2 regions of the Streptomyces spectabilis genome follow, and region 1 is predicted to be linked to the other one. Evidence: riboswitches for the same ligand, from Rfam matches in the RefSeq annotation. Region 1 holds a riboswitch; the other holds the start of a gene.

Region 1 (7,132 bases):
GAACGCGCCCTCGCCCGCGGCCACCGCCTCGCTGCCCATCGGCCGGGAGGTCGCCCGCCGGGTGCTCGCCACGCTCGGCTGACCCGCGGACCGGGGGCGGGGCGGCTCGGGAGGCCCCGCCGGTGCCGGGCGCACTAAAATCGGGGCACTGTGTCTGAGAACTCCCGCCCGAAGGGCGCCCCCCGCTTCCCCGAAGGTCCCGTGCCCGACCCCTCCGGGGGCCGGTTCGAGCGGCGGATCCGCAGCTTCACGCCGCGCCGCAGCCGGGTCACCACCGCGCAGGGCGACGCCCTGCAGCGGCTGTGGCCCAAGTGGGGCTTCGACATCGACGGGGCGAAGGTGCTCGACCTCGGGGAGCTGTTCGGCTCCGACGCCCCCGTCGTCCTGGAGATCGGCTTCGGCATGGGCGAGGCCACCGCGCAGATGGCCGCCGCCGACCCGGACACGAACATCCTCGCCGTGGACGTGCACACCCCCGGCCAGGGCAACCTGCTCAATCTCGCGGAGCGGAACGGCCTGTCCAACATCCGGGTGGCCAACGGCGACGCCGTGATCCTGCTCCGGGAGATGCTGGCCCCGGAGAGCCTGGACGGCGCGCGCGTGTACTTCCCCGACCCCTGGCCCAAGGCCCGCCACAACAAGCGGCGCCTGATCCAGCCGGAGTTCCTGACGCTGCTCGCGCCCCGCCTCAAGCCCGGCGCGGTCCTGCACTGCGCCACGGACTGGGAGCCGTACGCGGAGCACATGCTTGAGGTGCTCGGCGCGCACCCCGACTTCGAGAACACCCGGGCGGACGGCGGGTACGCGCCGCGTCCCGACTTCCGGCCGCTCACCCGCTTCGAGGGCCAGGGCCTGCGGAAGGGGCACGTGGTGAACGACCTGCTGTTCCGCCGGGCCGCCACGCTCGCCCAAGGCTGAGGCGCTCCGCGAGCCGCGCGGCCCGAGGCACCGTCGCGGGCCGCCCCAACCCTCGTTAGGGTCGATCCGTGGCCACCAGCCCCGCACTCCCGAGCCACCCGACGCCGCCCGGCGGGCCCGCCGGGTGCGCCGGAGCACCCGGACCCCGGCATCCGCACTGGTGGCAGCGCGGAGCCATCCGGGCCACGGGGCTCGTCATCCTCCTCGCGCTCTCCGGCCTGGTGATCCTCGCCCTGGTGCGCGAGCAGACCGGCACCGAGGGCTTCCTGGTGGGGCTCGGCCTCGCCACGCTCCCCGTTCCCCTGCTGATCGCCGCGTTCCGCTGGCTGGACCGGGTGGCGCCGGGCCCCTGGCGGAACCTGCTGTTCGCCTTCTCCTGGGGAGCCTGCGCGGCCGCGCTCATCGCCATCGTGGCGAACAGCTTCGCGACCCGCTGGATAGCCACCGCGACGGCCGACCCGACCAGCGCGGACACCCTCGGCGCGACCGTCATAGCCCCCGTCGTCGAGGAGACGGCGAAGGCCGCGGCCGTGCTGCTCGTCTTCCTGTTCCGCAGAGCCGACTTCACCGGGGTCGTCGACGGGTTCGTGATAGCGGGCGTCACCGCCACCGGCTTCGCGTTCACCGAGAACATCCTCTACCTCGGCAACGCCTTCGGCACCGACCAGCTCAGCGGCGAGAGCGGTCTCGCCTCGGTGACCGCCGCGACCTTCTTCGTGCGCGTTGTCATGTCACCGTTCGCGCATCCGCTCTTCACGGTGCTCACCGGCATCGGCTTCGGCACCGCCGCCGTGACCGCCGAGCACCGCACCGCACGGCGGACGCTGCTGCCCTGTGCCGGGCTGCTCCTCGCGATGGGCCTGCACGCCTTCTGGAACGGCTCCGCGGGCTTCGGCGAGTACGGCTTCTTCGTCGTGTACGCGGCCTTCATGCTGCCGGTCTTCGGCCTTCTCACCTGGCTGGCCGTCTGGCTGCGCCAGCGCGAGCTGCGCCTGGTGCGCGATGAGCTGCCCGTGTACGTGGCCGCCGGCTGGTTCACCGCGCCCGAGCCCCACGCGCTCGGCTCCATGCCCGCCCGCACCCTCGCCCGCGACTACGCGGCCTTCCACCTGGGCAAGCCCGCGGGCCGCACCGTCGTCGAGTACGAGACGTGCGCGACCTTGCTCGCGCTGCTGCGGCACCGGGCCCGCCACGGCCGGTCCTGCGCCGACTTCGTCGCGCGCGAGCGGGAGCTCCTGGAGGCGCTGTGGGAGCGCAGGGCCGTCGCGGCGCCCGCGCTCGGGTACGCGGCGCGGGCGACGGCCCCGGTCCTGGTGCCGCTGCCGCACGCCGCGTACGGGCCCGTCGGGGCGTACGGCCCGGTGCTTCCCCCCTGCCACAACCCCTATCGGCCCTGACGTCAGGCCGAGGCCGCCGTGAGCGCCGCGAGCTCCGCCCCGGTCAGCTCCAGGTCGGCCACCGCGAGGAGCGCCGGGAGCTGCTCGAGGGTGCGGGCCGATGCGATCGGCGCCGCCACGGTCGGCCGGGCGGCGAGCCAGGCGAGGGCGACCGTGGCGACCTCGGCGTCGTGTGCCTTCGCCACCTCGTCGAGGGCGGCCAGGACGCGGCGGCCGCGCTCGGTGGCCAGGTACTCGCCCGCCTTCTCCGCGCGGGCGCTCTCGACCTCGGTGCCGGGGCGGTACTTGCCGGTCAGGAAGCCGGAGGCGAGCCCGAAGTACGGGACGGCGGCGAGCCCGGAGCGCGACGCGATCTCCTGGAGCGGGCCCTCGTAGGTGTCGCGCGAGACGAGGTTGTAGTGCGGCTGGAGCGCCACGTACCGCACGAGGCCCTCGCGGTCGGAGAAGTCCAGGGACTCCTGGAGGCGTTCGGCGGTGATGTTCGACGCGGCGATCGCGCGCACCTTGCCGGACCGCACCAGCTCGTCGAGGGCGGTGATGAACTCCTCGACGGGCACGGACGGGTCGTCGTAGTGCGTGTAGTACAGGTCGATGTAGTCGGTGCCGAGGCGGCGCAGCGACTCCTCGGCCGCGGCCTTGATGGTGCTCGCGGACAGGCCCTTGTACTCGGGCAGCGCGCCGACCTTGGTGGCGACCACGACGTCGTCCCGGTTGCCGCGCGCGGCCATCCACTGCCCGAGGACGGTCTCGGACTCGCCGCCCTTGTTGCCGGGCACCCAGAACGTGTAGGCGTCGGCGGTGTCTATGAAGTTGCCGCCCGCGGCGGCGTAGGCATCGAGGACGGCGAAGGACTGGTCCCGGTCGGCGGTCCAGCCGAAGACGTTGCCGCCGAGGGCGAGCGGGAAGACTTCGAGGTCGGACGAGCCCAGAGGGCGAAGAATGGTCATACGGAGGCCAACATCCTTACGGAGTTGGGAATTCCGGCAGGAGACGGCTGTTTTCGGCTGAAAGACATGACCGGCGGCCCTGGCGTCGGGGGGTCGTCGCCAGGGCCGCCGGAGTTCAGCGGGATCAGGGAGTCAGGCCCTTGCCCCGCAGCCAGGACAGCGGGTCGATGGCCCCGCCGCCGCTGGTCCTGACCTCCAGGTGGAGGTGTACGCCGGTGACGTTGCCCGTGCCGCCCATGCGGCCGATGACGTCGCCCGTGCTGACCTTCTGGCCCACGCTGACGGAGAGCGAGGACTGGTGGCAGTACCAGATCTCGGTGCCGTCATCGAGCTTCAGGACCGTGCGGTAGCCGTAGGCGCCCGCCCAGCCCGCCTCCGTGATGGTGCCGGAGTGGACGGCCTTGAGCGGGGAGCCGCTCGATCCCGCGAAGTCGAGGCCGGTGTGCTGGCCGGAGGACCACATGGAGCCGGAGTCGCCGAAGTGGGAGGTGAGGACGTACGAGGAGGCGGGCAGCGTGTAGCTCTTGGCGAGCTTCGCGAGGCGCTCGGCCTCGCGCTTCTTGCGGGCCGCCTCCTCCTTCTCGCGCTTCTCCTCGGCGGCCTTCGCCTTGGCCTCGGCTGCCGCCTTGCCCTGCTGGCTCCTGGCGGTCGCGGCGGCCTTCGTGACGGCCGCGTCCTCGGCCTGCCTGCGCTGCGCGTCGTCCGCCTGGTGGCGCTGGTTCTCGGCCTGCTGGAGGATGCGGGCCCGCAGGGCCTCGCCCGCGTCCGTGGTGCCCCGCTCGGCGTCGACGCCGGTGACACCGGCGGAGCTGAGCGGCGCCGCGGCCGCGGCGGTGGCCGGTTCCGCGGTGTCGTCGCCGTCGATCAGGGAGCCGACGCCGGGCAGCGAGTCCGCGACGGACGCCATGTCCGGCAGGGAGATGGAGACGGGCGGCTTGCCGCCCTGCGCGGTGGCGATGCCACCCGCGCCGACCGCGGCGATGACGCCGACGCCGAGGACGGTGGAGCTGCGGGCGAGGCCGCCGCCGCCCTTCTTGTGGATGCGGTGCTTGCCGCGCACGGGGCGGACGGTGTCCGCGGTGGGGTTCCACTCCTCCCAGGAAGCCGGGGGCTCCTGGGCGGCGTAACCGGCGTACCCGGCGGGCGCGGAGGCCGCGGAGGTCGCGGAGGGATCGAAGTACTCGGAGTGCGCGGCGTACGCGGTGGATCCGCCGGGGCCGTCACCGCCGTCGGCACCCTCGATGAGACCGTCGTTCGGTATGCAGAGCGCTTCTGGGGCAGGCCGGTTGGACGCCACGGGGGCGCACTCCTTTCCTTCCTTCTCGCCTACCGGGTTAGCTGACGGGTTCGGAGCAGGAAGGTCTCCTACGGCCGCTTCTCGGGTACGGCGGATACGGGTCCGCGTACGTGAAAGGCGTCCGATTCACCCCAATGTGGTGGTTCCCCGGCTCCCTTGCGGGATTAGGCGCGTGCGCGCGGAGCCGCCGGGTGTGACGGCTGGGACGACCGCGCTGCGTTATCGAACGTTAATAGACAGCGGGTCGGTATTCCAAGCTGTTCGGGTTGATCGTTAACGCTTACGCCACGAACACAACGGGACATCAGCGTGGGGAACGGGGCGAGTTGAGCGCGCGCCATGACGCTGCGCAGCCGGATCGATCTTCGCCTGCGGGTGACGGGTCGTCAGTCGCGCTGCACTGGGGCTCCATTCAGTCACTGGGCGTGACGGGGCGGCGTACGGCGAGAAGCGCCATGTCGTCGTTGGCGCCGCCGCCGGTGTGGTCGAGGACCTCGGCGACGAGGGTGGACAGGAGCGCGTCGGGGGCGTCCGCGCCCGAGAAGACGCGGCCGCCGAGCCGGATCGCGGGGTCGTAGAAGACGCCCCGCGCGTCCCGGGCCTCGCTGAGCCCGTCGGTGTAGAGCAGCAGCGTGGAGCCCGGCGGGAAGTCGGTCTCGTCCGCGCGGTCGGGCCATGCGCCGAGGTCGCCCATGCCCAGCGGCAGGGCGGGTTCGGCGGGCGAGAGCACGCACAGGCGCCCGTCGGCGCGCAGCAGGAGCGGCTCGGGGTGGCCGCGGTTGACGAGCCGTACGGTCCCGTCGCCGCGCGGGATCTCCGCGAGGACCGCCGTGGTGAACCCTTCGAAGGCGTCGAGCCCGTCACGCCGCGTGCCCTCGCGCGCGAGCGCCCGCTCCAGGCGCTGCGCCACGGCCTCCAGGGTGGCCTCCTGCTCGGCCGCCTCGCGGAAGGCGCCGATGACGACGGCGACGGCGGCCACCGCGCCCATGCCCTTGCCGCGTACGTCGCCGACGACGAGCCGGACGCCGTGCGGGGTGTCCTGCACCGCGTACAGGTCGCCGCCGATGAAGGCGCCCGCCTGCGCGGCCTCGTACCGGGCGGCGACGTCGAGACCGCCGATGCGCGGGTCCGGCTGCGGAAGCACGGCCCGCTGCGCGGCCTCGGCGATGGAGCGCGCGGAGGCGAGGCGGACGTCGCCGCGGCGGACGACGCGGTTGATGACGACGGCGAGGGCGCCGACGGTGAGCATGGTGACGAAGGAGGTGACGACCTGGACGTCCACGCCCGAGTGGTTGTCGATGCGCAGGGCGAGCACGGCCACGCAGGACACGGCGGCCGTCGCCACGGTGGTGGCGAGCGAGTAGAACGGGGCCGCGATCAGGGGCGCGGCGGCGAACAGCGGGGACGCGGTGAACTGGGGCGGCGTGAGCGCGTCGAAGACGACCCCGACCACGAGCAGGAGCGGGGGCAGCACCCGGGCGAGGGCCCGCTCACGGGGGAGGCCGGGACCCTCAGCGGACATGGCGCTCCTTCGGCCCGGCACCGGCACGGAGGCCCCCGCCGCCCCCGGCGCCGAGGCCCCCACCGCCCGAAGCAACCACCGTTCCACTCCCGCCGCAGACCCGCCGCATCGGCCCAAGGCTTCCCGCGTTGGGGCCCCGGGGCGACCCGGCGTGCTCCGAGTGGGTGACCCGGCGGGCAGCGCGCGCCCTGGCGCGGGGCGGTGGCGCGGGCGGCGCGCGCCCCCGGACCCCTGGGGAATGCCGAAGGCCCGGAATCCATTCGGATTCCGGGCCTTCGGTTTCAGTAGCGGGGACAGGATTTGAACCTGCGACCTCTGGGTTATGAGCCCAGCGAGCTACCGAGCTGCTCCACCCCGCGTCGGTGAACCCAACAGTACGCCATCAGGGGCACCGAACGCGAACTGGTTCCCGAGACGCCTCCGCGCGCCTCATGTGTTCTCCGCGTGCGTCAGCGTCTCCCACGCCACGAAGAGGTCGTCGGTGCCCTCCGGGCGCCGCTCCAGGGTGAGCTTCCGGGTGTGCGGCAGCTCCATGCCGAGGCGCCCGCGCAGATGGTTCAGGCCGACCTCCGTGTCGGGCCCGAGGTCGCGCTGGAGCCTGCCGCCGCACAGCCAGCCGGGCGCGGTGGCGCCGAGCTGGTAGCCGGAGTGGAACTCGAACGCGGCCCGCAGCCGGTCCTTGACCTCGCCGTACAGGTCGACGCCCTGGTGCCAGGCGGTCTCTGCGATGTGGGCGGTGGCGGCGAGGGAGTACCCGGCGTGCTTGAAGTTGCGGCAGGTCTCCTGCGCGAGCCCGTCCGCGAACCGCCGCTGCCCGAACCAGTACCGGCTCAGCTCGTCCGCCGTGTCGAGCTCGCTGCCCTTGGGCGCCACGGGCAGCGCCCCGTCGGACTTCAGATAGAAGTACGCGGGCACGCGGCCGCGGAAGTGGCGCACCGCCTCCTCGAAGGCCGCGTGGTCGTCGAGGAAGACCGCCATGCCGATGACGGCGTCGGCCATGACCAGGTCCCAGTTGCCGTTGGACTCGACCGAGCCGGCCACGACCTGGGGC
Region 2 (7,132 bases), 1.1 Mb from region 1:
ACACGCGACTGCGCGTTCGTCCGGTAGAAGATCGCCACGTCGCCGGCCTTGGCGTCGCCCGCGTCCGTGAGGCGGTCGATCTCGTCGGCGACGAACTGCGCCTCGTCGTGCTCGGTGTCGGCGACGTATCCGGTGATGCCGGCGCCCGCGCCCGCGTTCGTCCACAGGTTCTTGGGGCGGCGGCTCTCGTTGCGCTCGATGACCGCGTTGGCCGCGCTGAGGATCGTCTGCGTGGAGCGGTAGTTCTGCTCCAGGAGGATCGTCGTGGCGTCCGAGTAGTCCTCCTCGAACTGGAGGATGTTGCGGATCGTGGCGCCGCGGAAGGCGTAGATGGACTGGTCGGCGTCACCGACCACGCACAGCTCGCCGGGCGCCTCGCCGTCCTCGCCCTCCTGCGGGGAGGGGCCGACCAGCTCGCGCACGAGGGCGTACTGCGCGTGGTTCGTGTCCTGGTACTCGTCGACCATGACGTGCCGGAAGCGGCGGCGGTAGTGCTCGGCGACGTCCGGGAAGGCGCGCAGGAGGTGCACCGTCGTCATGATCAGGTCGTCGAAGTCGAGGGCGTTGGCCTCGCGGAGCCGCGACTGGTACATCGCGTACGCCTGGGCGAGGGTTTTCTCGAAGCCGTCGGCGGCCTGGGCGGCGAAGTCCTCCTCGTCGATCAGCTCGTTCTTCAGGTTCGAGATCTTGGCGCTGAAGGACTTGGGCGGGAACTTCTTCGGGTCCAGGTCCAGGTCCCGGCAGACCAGGGCCATCAGACGCTTGGAGTCCGCGGCGTCGTAGATCGAGAACGAGGACGTGAAGCCCAGCTTCTTGTACTCGCGGCGCAGGATGCGCACGCACGCGCTGTGGAACGTCGACACCCACATCGCGCCCGCGCGCGGGCCGACGAGCTGCTCGACGCGCTCCTTCATCTCGCCCGCGGCCTTGTTCGTGAACGTGATCGCGAGGATCTGGCCGGGGTGCACCCCGCGCTCGGCGAGCAGGTACGCGATGCGGTGGGTGAGCACGCGGGTCTTGCCGGAGCCCGCGCCCGCGACGATAAGCAGGGGGGAACCCGCGTGCACGACGGCCGCGCGCTGGTTTTCGTTCAGCCCGTCGAGGAGGGTCGCCGGATCGAGGGCCGGGCGCGGGGCACCGTCCCGGTAGTACCCGTCCCGGGGTGCGGGCGCGTCGAACTTCCCGTCGAACAGATCGTCCGGAATCGGCTCCGGAGCGCTGTCCTCGGGCGGCGGCGGCTCTTCCTCAGCGCCCTGCGAGGGCTTGAGGTCCGCCAGGAAGCTGTCGTCAAAGAGGCTGCTCATCGCCTCCCGAGTCTAGGCGGCCCCACTGACAGCCCGCCCCGGGTTCCGGCCACCGCCGCGGTCGGCCGGGCCCGCCCACGGGGCGCCACGGGGCGGTCACGCCGGGCCACGCCGCAGGTGAGCCGGGTCGGGGCGGCACCGGGGAGAGTGCGGAGGTGCGTAAAGTCACGAAAATGTATCGGGCATATCGAACATCAATCTTCCCTCGCGCCACAGGAGTTGGCTAGCGTGCTCCGCGGGCCGCACGTCCCCCCAAACCGGCGAACCCCGCCGGGCCGCGCGGCCTCCGCCGAGTCCGACGCGTTCGGAGCCGGGGACCCACCATGATCTTGGGGTGAATCCGTCCCGCCGCACCGCGCACGGGCCGGTAGGGCAGCCCTTCCGAACCGCCCGAACCCGACAGCTAACCCGGTAGGCGGTCCACGGAAGGAGTCGCCTCCCTTGGCGTCGCACCGCAAGCCGCGCACCCGCTCTCCCCTGGCACGCACCGCCCCGGCCCTCGGCATCACGACGGCCGCGCTCACCTCGGTGGCGCTCCTGTCACAGAGCGCGAACGCGGCCCCCTCCTCGGCCCCGGCCAGGCCCGCGGAGCCGAGTCTCGAAGAGGTCCAGAAGAAGGTCGACGACCTCTACCACCAGGCGGGTGTGGCCACCCAGAAGTACAACTCGGCCAAGGAACGCACCGACAAGCAGCGCAAGCACGTCGACAAGCTCCTTGACGACGTCGCCGAGCGCACGGACGACCTGAACGAGGCCCGGCGGCAGCTCGGCTCGTTCGCGGCCGCCCAGTACCGCACCGGCGCCGTCTCCGAGACCGCCGCCCTGATGCTCGCCGACGACCCGAAGGGGTTCTTCGACCAGAACCACCTCGCGGGACGGCTCACCAGCCGCCAGAAGAAGGCGGTCGACGAGTACCAGGCGCAGCAGGTGGCGGCCACCAAGCAGCGCGCGAAGGCCGCGAAGAACCTGAAGACGCTCAGTGACTCCCGCGACGAGCTGAAGTCGAGCAAGCGGACCGTCCAGACCAAGCTCGGCGAGGCCCGCACGCTCCTTTCGAAGCTGACCACCGAGGAGAAGGCGCGGCTCGCCGCGATCGAGAAGCGGAAGGAGGAGGCCGCCCGGCGCAAGGCCGCCGAGCTGGCGCGCAAGCAGGCCGAGGAGGAGCGCGAACGGAAGGCCGAGGAGGCGGAGCGTCGGGAGCGCGAGCGGAACCGGGACAGGGACCGGGGCCGGGACGAGGACCAGGGCTCCGGCGGTGGCTCGGGGACGGGTTCCGGCTCCGACACCGGCTCCGGATCGGGTTCCGGTTCGGGGAACACGGACAGCGGGTACGCCGCGAAGGCCGAGAAGGTGATCGCCTTCGCCGAGAAGCAGATCGGCAAGCCCTACGTGTGGGGCGCCACCGGGCCCGGTTCGTACGACTGCTCCGGGCTCACGCAGGCCGCGTGGAAGACCGCAGGGATCTCGCTGCCCCGCACCACCTGGGACCAGGTGAAGGTCGGCACCAAGGTGTCCACGTCCAGTGCCAAACGCGGTGACCTGGTCTTCTTCTACGACGACATCAGCCACGTGGGGATCTACATAGGCAACGGCAAAATGATCCACGCCCCCAAGCCGGGCGCGAACGTGCGCGTCGAGTCGATCTACTACATGCCGATCCACAGCGTGGTCCGCCCCGCGTGACCGAGGCCTCCGTAGAGGCACGACTGAAAATCGCCCTCTACGGAGGGGGCGCATACGCGTGGGGGCCCACACCCGGACCGGGTGCGGGCCCCCACGCGTACGGCGGGCGGTGGGCGGCTACGTCCACAGGACGGCGATGAAGATGTTCGCCGTCGTCAGCGCGCCGACCGCGCCGAACATCGCCTTGTCCACCCTCTCCTCGTCGCGCTTCAGGTACACGAGCCCGAGGATCACGACGAGGACGGCCATCTTGATGCCGATCTTGAGGTTGTTGACCTCGTTGTCGTCGGCCTGGTTCAGGCCGACCAGGGCCACGCCCGTGATCAGCATGGTGAGCGCGCCGTGCAGCATGGCGGGGCTGAAGCGGGCGGTGCCGTCACCCATCGCCTTCATCTGGGTCAGGAAGCCTCCCAGGAGCGAGGCGATGCCGATGATGTGCAGGCCGACGAAGAGATGGATGAGTACGTCCATGGGGCGGAGCCTAACCGGGCCCGTATCACCCCCCATCAGGCAGGTGGACCACGAACGCCACAACGGTCACAGGAACGGGCGAAGCGGGTGCCGACCGGCCGCCGGGGCGGTCGTGTCCGGTCACGAGCGGGCCGCGGGCGCCACTTCCGTACAACAGGTCACGGCCCGGTGACGGCGAGGTTTAGCGTCCATGACCGGTGACCGGCTCCCCACCGTCGTCCGGACCAGGGACGGCAGCCGGACATCACCGCCGAGAAGTCCGGCGGCGCCCCGTTCCCCCTGTGCGAGGCGCCGCCGGACCCGTACCGGACCTGGCCACTGTGGAAGGACGTGGAGCCTCCGTGGCACAGCACCGCAAGCCGAAACAGCGCTCGTTCAGCGGCCATACGGCCCGTACCGCCGCCACCCTCGCCCTCGCGTCCGCCGCCACGGCGACCGCCTTCGAGGGCACCGGACACGCCGAGCCCCGGCTCTCCGCAGGCGAGGTGAAGGCGAAGGTCGACGAGCTCTACCGCGAGGCGGAGGTCGCCACCGAGAAGTACAACGGCGCCAAGGAGAAGGCCGACCGGGCCGAGGAGTCGCTGCGGGACCTGCGCGACGAGGCCGCCCGCAAGACGGAGCGGCTCAACTCGGCGCGCCAGGGCCTGGGCTCCCTGGCCACCGCCCAGTACCGCTCCGGAGCCATGGACCCGTCCGTCCAGCTCGCGCTCTCCGCCGAGCCGGACGCCTTCCTCGACCGGGCCGCCCGCGCCGACCACGCGGGGCGCCGTCAGGCCGCCGAGGTCGCCGACGTACGACGGCAGGTCCGGGAGCTCGACCAGCTCCGCACCGAGGCCGACGACACCCTCGGCGACCTCAAGTCCCGCCAGGCGGACCTGAAGAAGCACAAGAAGACCGTGACCGGAAAGCTCGGCGAGGCCAAGCGGCTGCTCGCCCGGCTGACTGCCGACGAACGGGCCCGTCTGGCCGCCGCCGAGCGCGGCGAGGAGGCAGCGGACGCCGACGGCGCCGCGGGCTCCGACCGGGCCTCCCGGGCCGACACGCGCGGCACGGCCCCGACCGGTGCCGCGAAGGCCCCCAACGCCCGCGCCGCACGCGCCGTCTCGTACGCCTACAAGGCGCTCGGCAGCCCCTACGTGTGGGGCGCGACGGGCCCGAACGCCTTCGACTGCTCCGGCCTCACCCAAGCCGCCTACCGTGCCGCGGGCGTCTCGCTGCCGCGCACGACCTACGCCCAGATCGACGCGGGCCGCCGTGTCGGGCGCTCCGAACTCCAGCCGGGCGACCTGGTGTTCTTCTACTCCGGCATCAGCCACGTCGGCCTCTACGTGGGCGACGGCCAGATGATCCACGCGCCCAACCCCAGCGCCCCGGTCCGCCTGGCTCCCATCGACCAGATGCCGTTCGCGGGGGCCGCGCGGGTGGCGTGAGGGCCGCGCGGGGGCGGGCCGGGCCCAGTGCCCGGAACGGGCCGGACGGCGCGCCGGAGCGTGCGTGGCGGCCCGGGTCAGACCAGCCGTCGGGCCGTCGCCCAGCGCGTCAGCTCGTGCCGGTTCGACAGCTGGAGCTTCCTGAGGACCGCCGACACATGCGACTCGACCGTCTTCACGGAGATGTACAGCTGCTTGGCGATCTCCTTGTACGCGTACCCGCGCGCGATGAGGCGGAGCACCTCCCGCTCGCGCTGGGTGAGGCGGTCCAGGTCCTCGTCGACCGGCGCCGCGTCCGTCGACGCGAAGGCGTCCAGGACGAAACCGGCGAGGCGCGGCGAGAACACCGCGTCGCCCTCCTGCACCCGGAAGACGGAGTCGACCAGGTCGGTGCCGGTGATGGTCTTGGTGACATAGCCCCGGGCGCCGCCCCGGATGACGCCGATGACGTCCTCGGCGGCGTCCGAGACGGACAGCGCGAGGAACCGCACCGGGCTCTCCGCGTCCGCCATCAACGGCGCGCAGCGGCGCAGGACTTCCACCCCGCCGCCGCCCGGCAGGTGCACGTCGAGGAGCACCACCTCGGGCCGGGTCGCCGTGATCACCGCGACCGCCTGGTCGACGTCCGCGGCCTCGCCGACGACCTCGACGCCCGTGCGCTCGGTCTGGCCGATCTCCGCCTGCACTCCCGTGCGGAACATCCGGTGGTCGTCGACCAGGACGACCTTCACCCGCCGCGCGGCGGGTGCCCCTGCCTCCGCTGCCCCGGCGGCCGGATCCACGGGCCCGCTCGCTTCGGTCGCGTCGCTCATGTCGCCGCCGTCCTCTCCATCTCCAGCTCGACTTCCGTGCCGCCGCCCGGCACCGTGCGCAACCGCGCGGCACCGCCGTTGCGCTGCATGCGGCCGATGATCGATTCTCGTACGCCCATGCGGTCGTCCGGTACCGCGTCCAGGTCGAAGCCCGGGCCCCGGTCGCGGACGGACACGAAGACCGTCTCCCCCTCGACCTCGGCGAAGACCTGCACCGCACCGCCCTCGCCACCGTACTTGGCGGCGTTCACCATCGCTTCTCTCGCGGCCTGCATCTGTGCCGTCAGGCGCTCGTCGAGCGGGCAGTCGCCGACGACGACCACCTCGATGGGGACGCCGTGCTTGTCCTCGACCTCCGCGGCATTGCGCCGGACCGCCTCGGCGAGGGTGTCGGGCTCCTCCGCCTCCTCCTTGCCGGTGCCCTCCGGCTTGTACAGCCAGGCGCGCAGGTCGCGCTCCTGGGCGCGGGCGAGGCGGCGGACCTCACCGGCGCTGTCCGCGTTGCGCTGGATGAGCGTCAGGGTGTGCAGCACCGAGTCGTGCACGTGGGCGGCGACCTCCGCGCGCTCCTGGGCGCGGATGCGCATCAGCCGCTCCTCGGAGAGGTCCTGGGTCATGCGGACGAGATAGGGGCCCGCGAGCAGCGCTATGCCGACGAGCACCGCGAGGGCCGCCTGCAGGGCCGCGCTGAGGTCGGACGCGGAGCCGCGCAGCACGAAGATGCCGGAGACGCCGACGCCGACGAGGAGCACCCCGGCCGCGGTCCGGGCGATCGTCAGGGTGCGGCGCTTGCGGCCGACCTCCATCCAGCGGGCCCGCCGGGCGTTGTCCGCCTGGCGCCAGACGAGGGCGACACCGGCGGCGACGAGCAGCGTCGGCCAGAGATACGCCTTCGTCGGGCCGCCGAGGTCCATGCTGCCGACGAAGACCATGGCGACGGCGAGCATCGCGAGGAGCGCGACGATCTGCCCCTTGTCCGGCTTGCGGGCGACGAGTCTGCGGCGGCCGTCGGGCGCCGTCTCCGTCGTCACCATGGCGGCGCGCTGGGCCGCGACGCCGCCCACGCCGAGCGGCACGAAGAACCAGAACGCCGCGTACAGCAGCGCGCCCAGGCCGTTGGCCGTGAAGAGGCCGATGAAGATGAGCCGCACCCAGATGACGGGCAGCCCGAGGTGGCCCGCGAGGCCGCGTGCGACCCCGCCGAGCAGGCGGCCCTCACCGCTGCGATAGAGCTTCCGCAGCGGCCGCTCGTCTTCGATGGGTACAGCTGCGGCATCGGGCATGTCACCGATGGTCACACGCGGGCGGGGCCGGGGGCATCAGGGTCCGTCCCCGAGACTCCCCTGATCTCCGGGCCGGGCTCGGGGGCGGTCAGGGGCGATATCAGGGTTCGGCCAGGGTTGTCCCGACTGCCGCGGGCGGGGCGGGGCCG

The links. A riboswitch is a leader RNA that binds a small molecule or an ion and turns the genes downstream of it on or off. The one in region 1 is predicted to bind cyclic di-AMP.
Region 2: linked by a shared signal. The riboswitch ahead of CP982_RS25630 (C40 family peptidase) and the one ahead of CP982_RS20600 (M23 family metallopeptidase) in region 1 are both predicted to bind cyclic di-AMP.

What each region holds. Positions count from the first base shown of each region.
Region 1 is NZ_CP023690.1:4,746,832-4,753,963, forward strand. It holds gene lhgO (L-2-hydroxyglutarate oxidase) at 1-82, shown strand, start outside; gene trmB (tRNA (guanosine(46)-N7)-methyltransferase TrmB) at 151-918, shown strand; gene CP982_RS20590 (PrsW family intramembrane metalloprotease) at 987-2,315, shown strand; gene CP982_RS20595 (aldo/keto reductase) at 2,318-3,262, opposite strand; gene CP982_RS20600 (M23 family metallopeptidase) at 3,387-4,559, opposite strand; cyclic di-AMP (ydaO/yuaA leader) riboswitch at 4,571-4,740, opposite strand; gene CP982_RS20605 (PP2C family protein-serine/threonine phosphatase) at 4,972-6,081, opposite strand; tRNA gene CP982_RS20610 (tRNA-Met) at 6,367-6,440, opposite strand; gene CP982_RS20615 (alginate lyase family protein) at 6,511-7,132, opposite strand, start outside.
Region 2 is NZ_CP023690.1:5,804,965-5,812,096, reverse strand. It holds gene pcrA (DNA helicase PcrA) at 1-1,304, opposite strand, end outside; cyclic di-AMP (ydaO/yuaA leader) riboswitch at 1,582-1,737, shown strand; gene CP982_RS25630 (C40 family peptidase) at 1,746-2,987, shown strand; gene CP982_RS25625 (hypothetical protein) at 3,105-3,458, opposite strand; gene CP982_RS25620 (C40 family peptidase) at 3,800-4,888, shown strand; gene CP982_RS25615 (LuxR C-terminal-related transcriptional regulator) at 4,966-5,700, opposite strand; gene CP982_RS25610 (PspC domain-containing protein) at 5,697-6,983, opposite strand.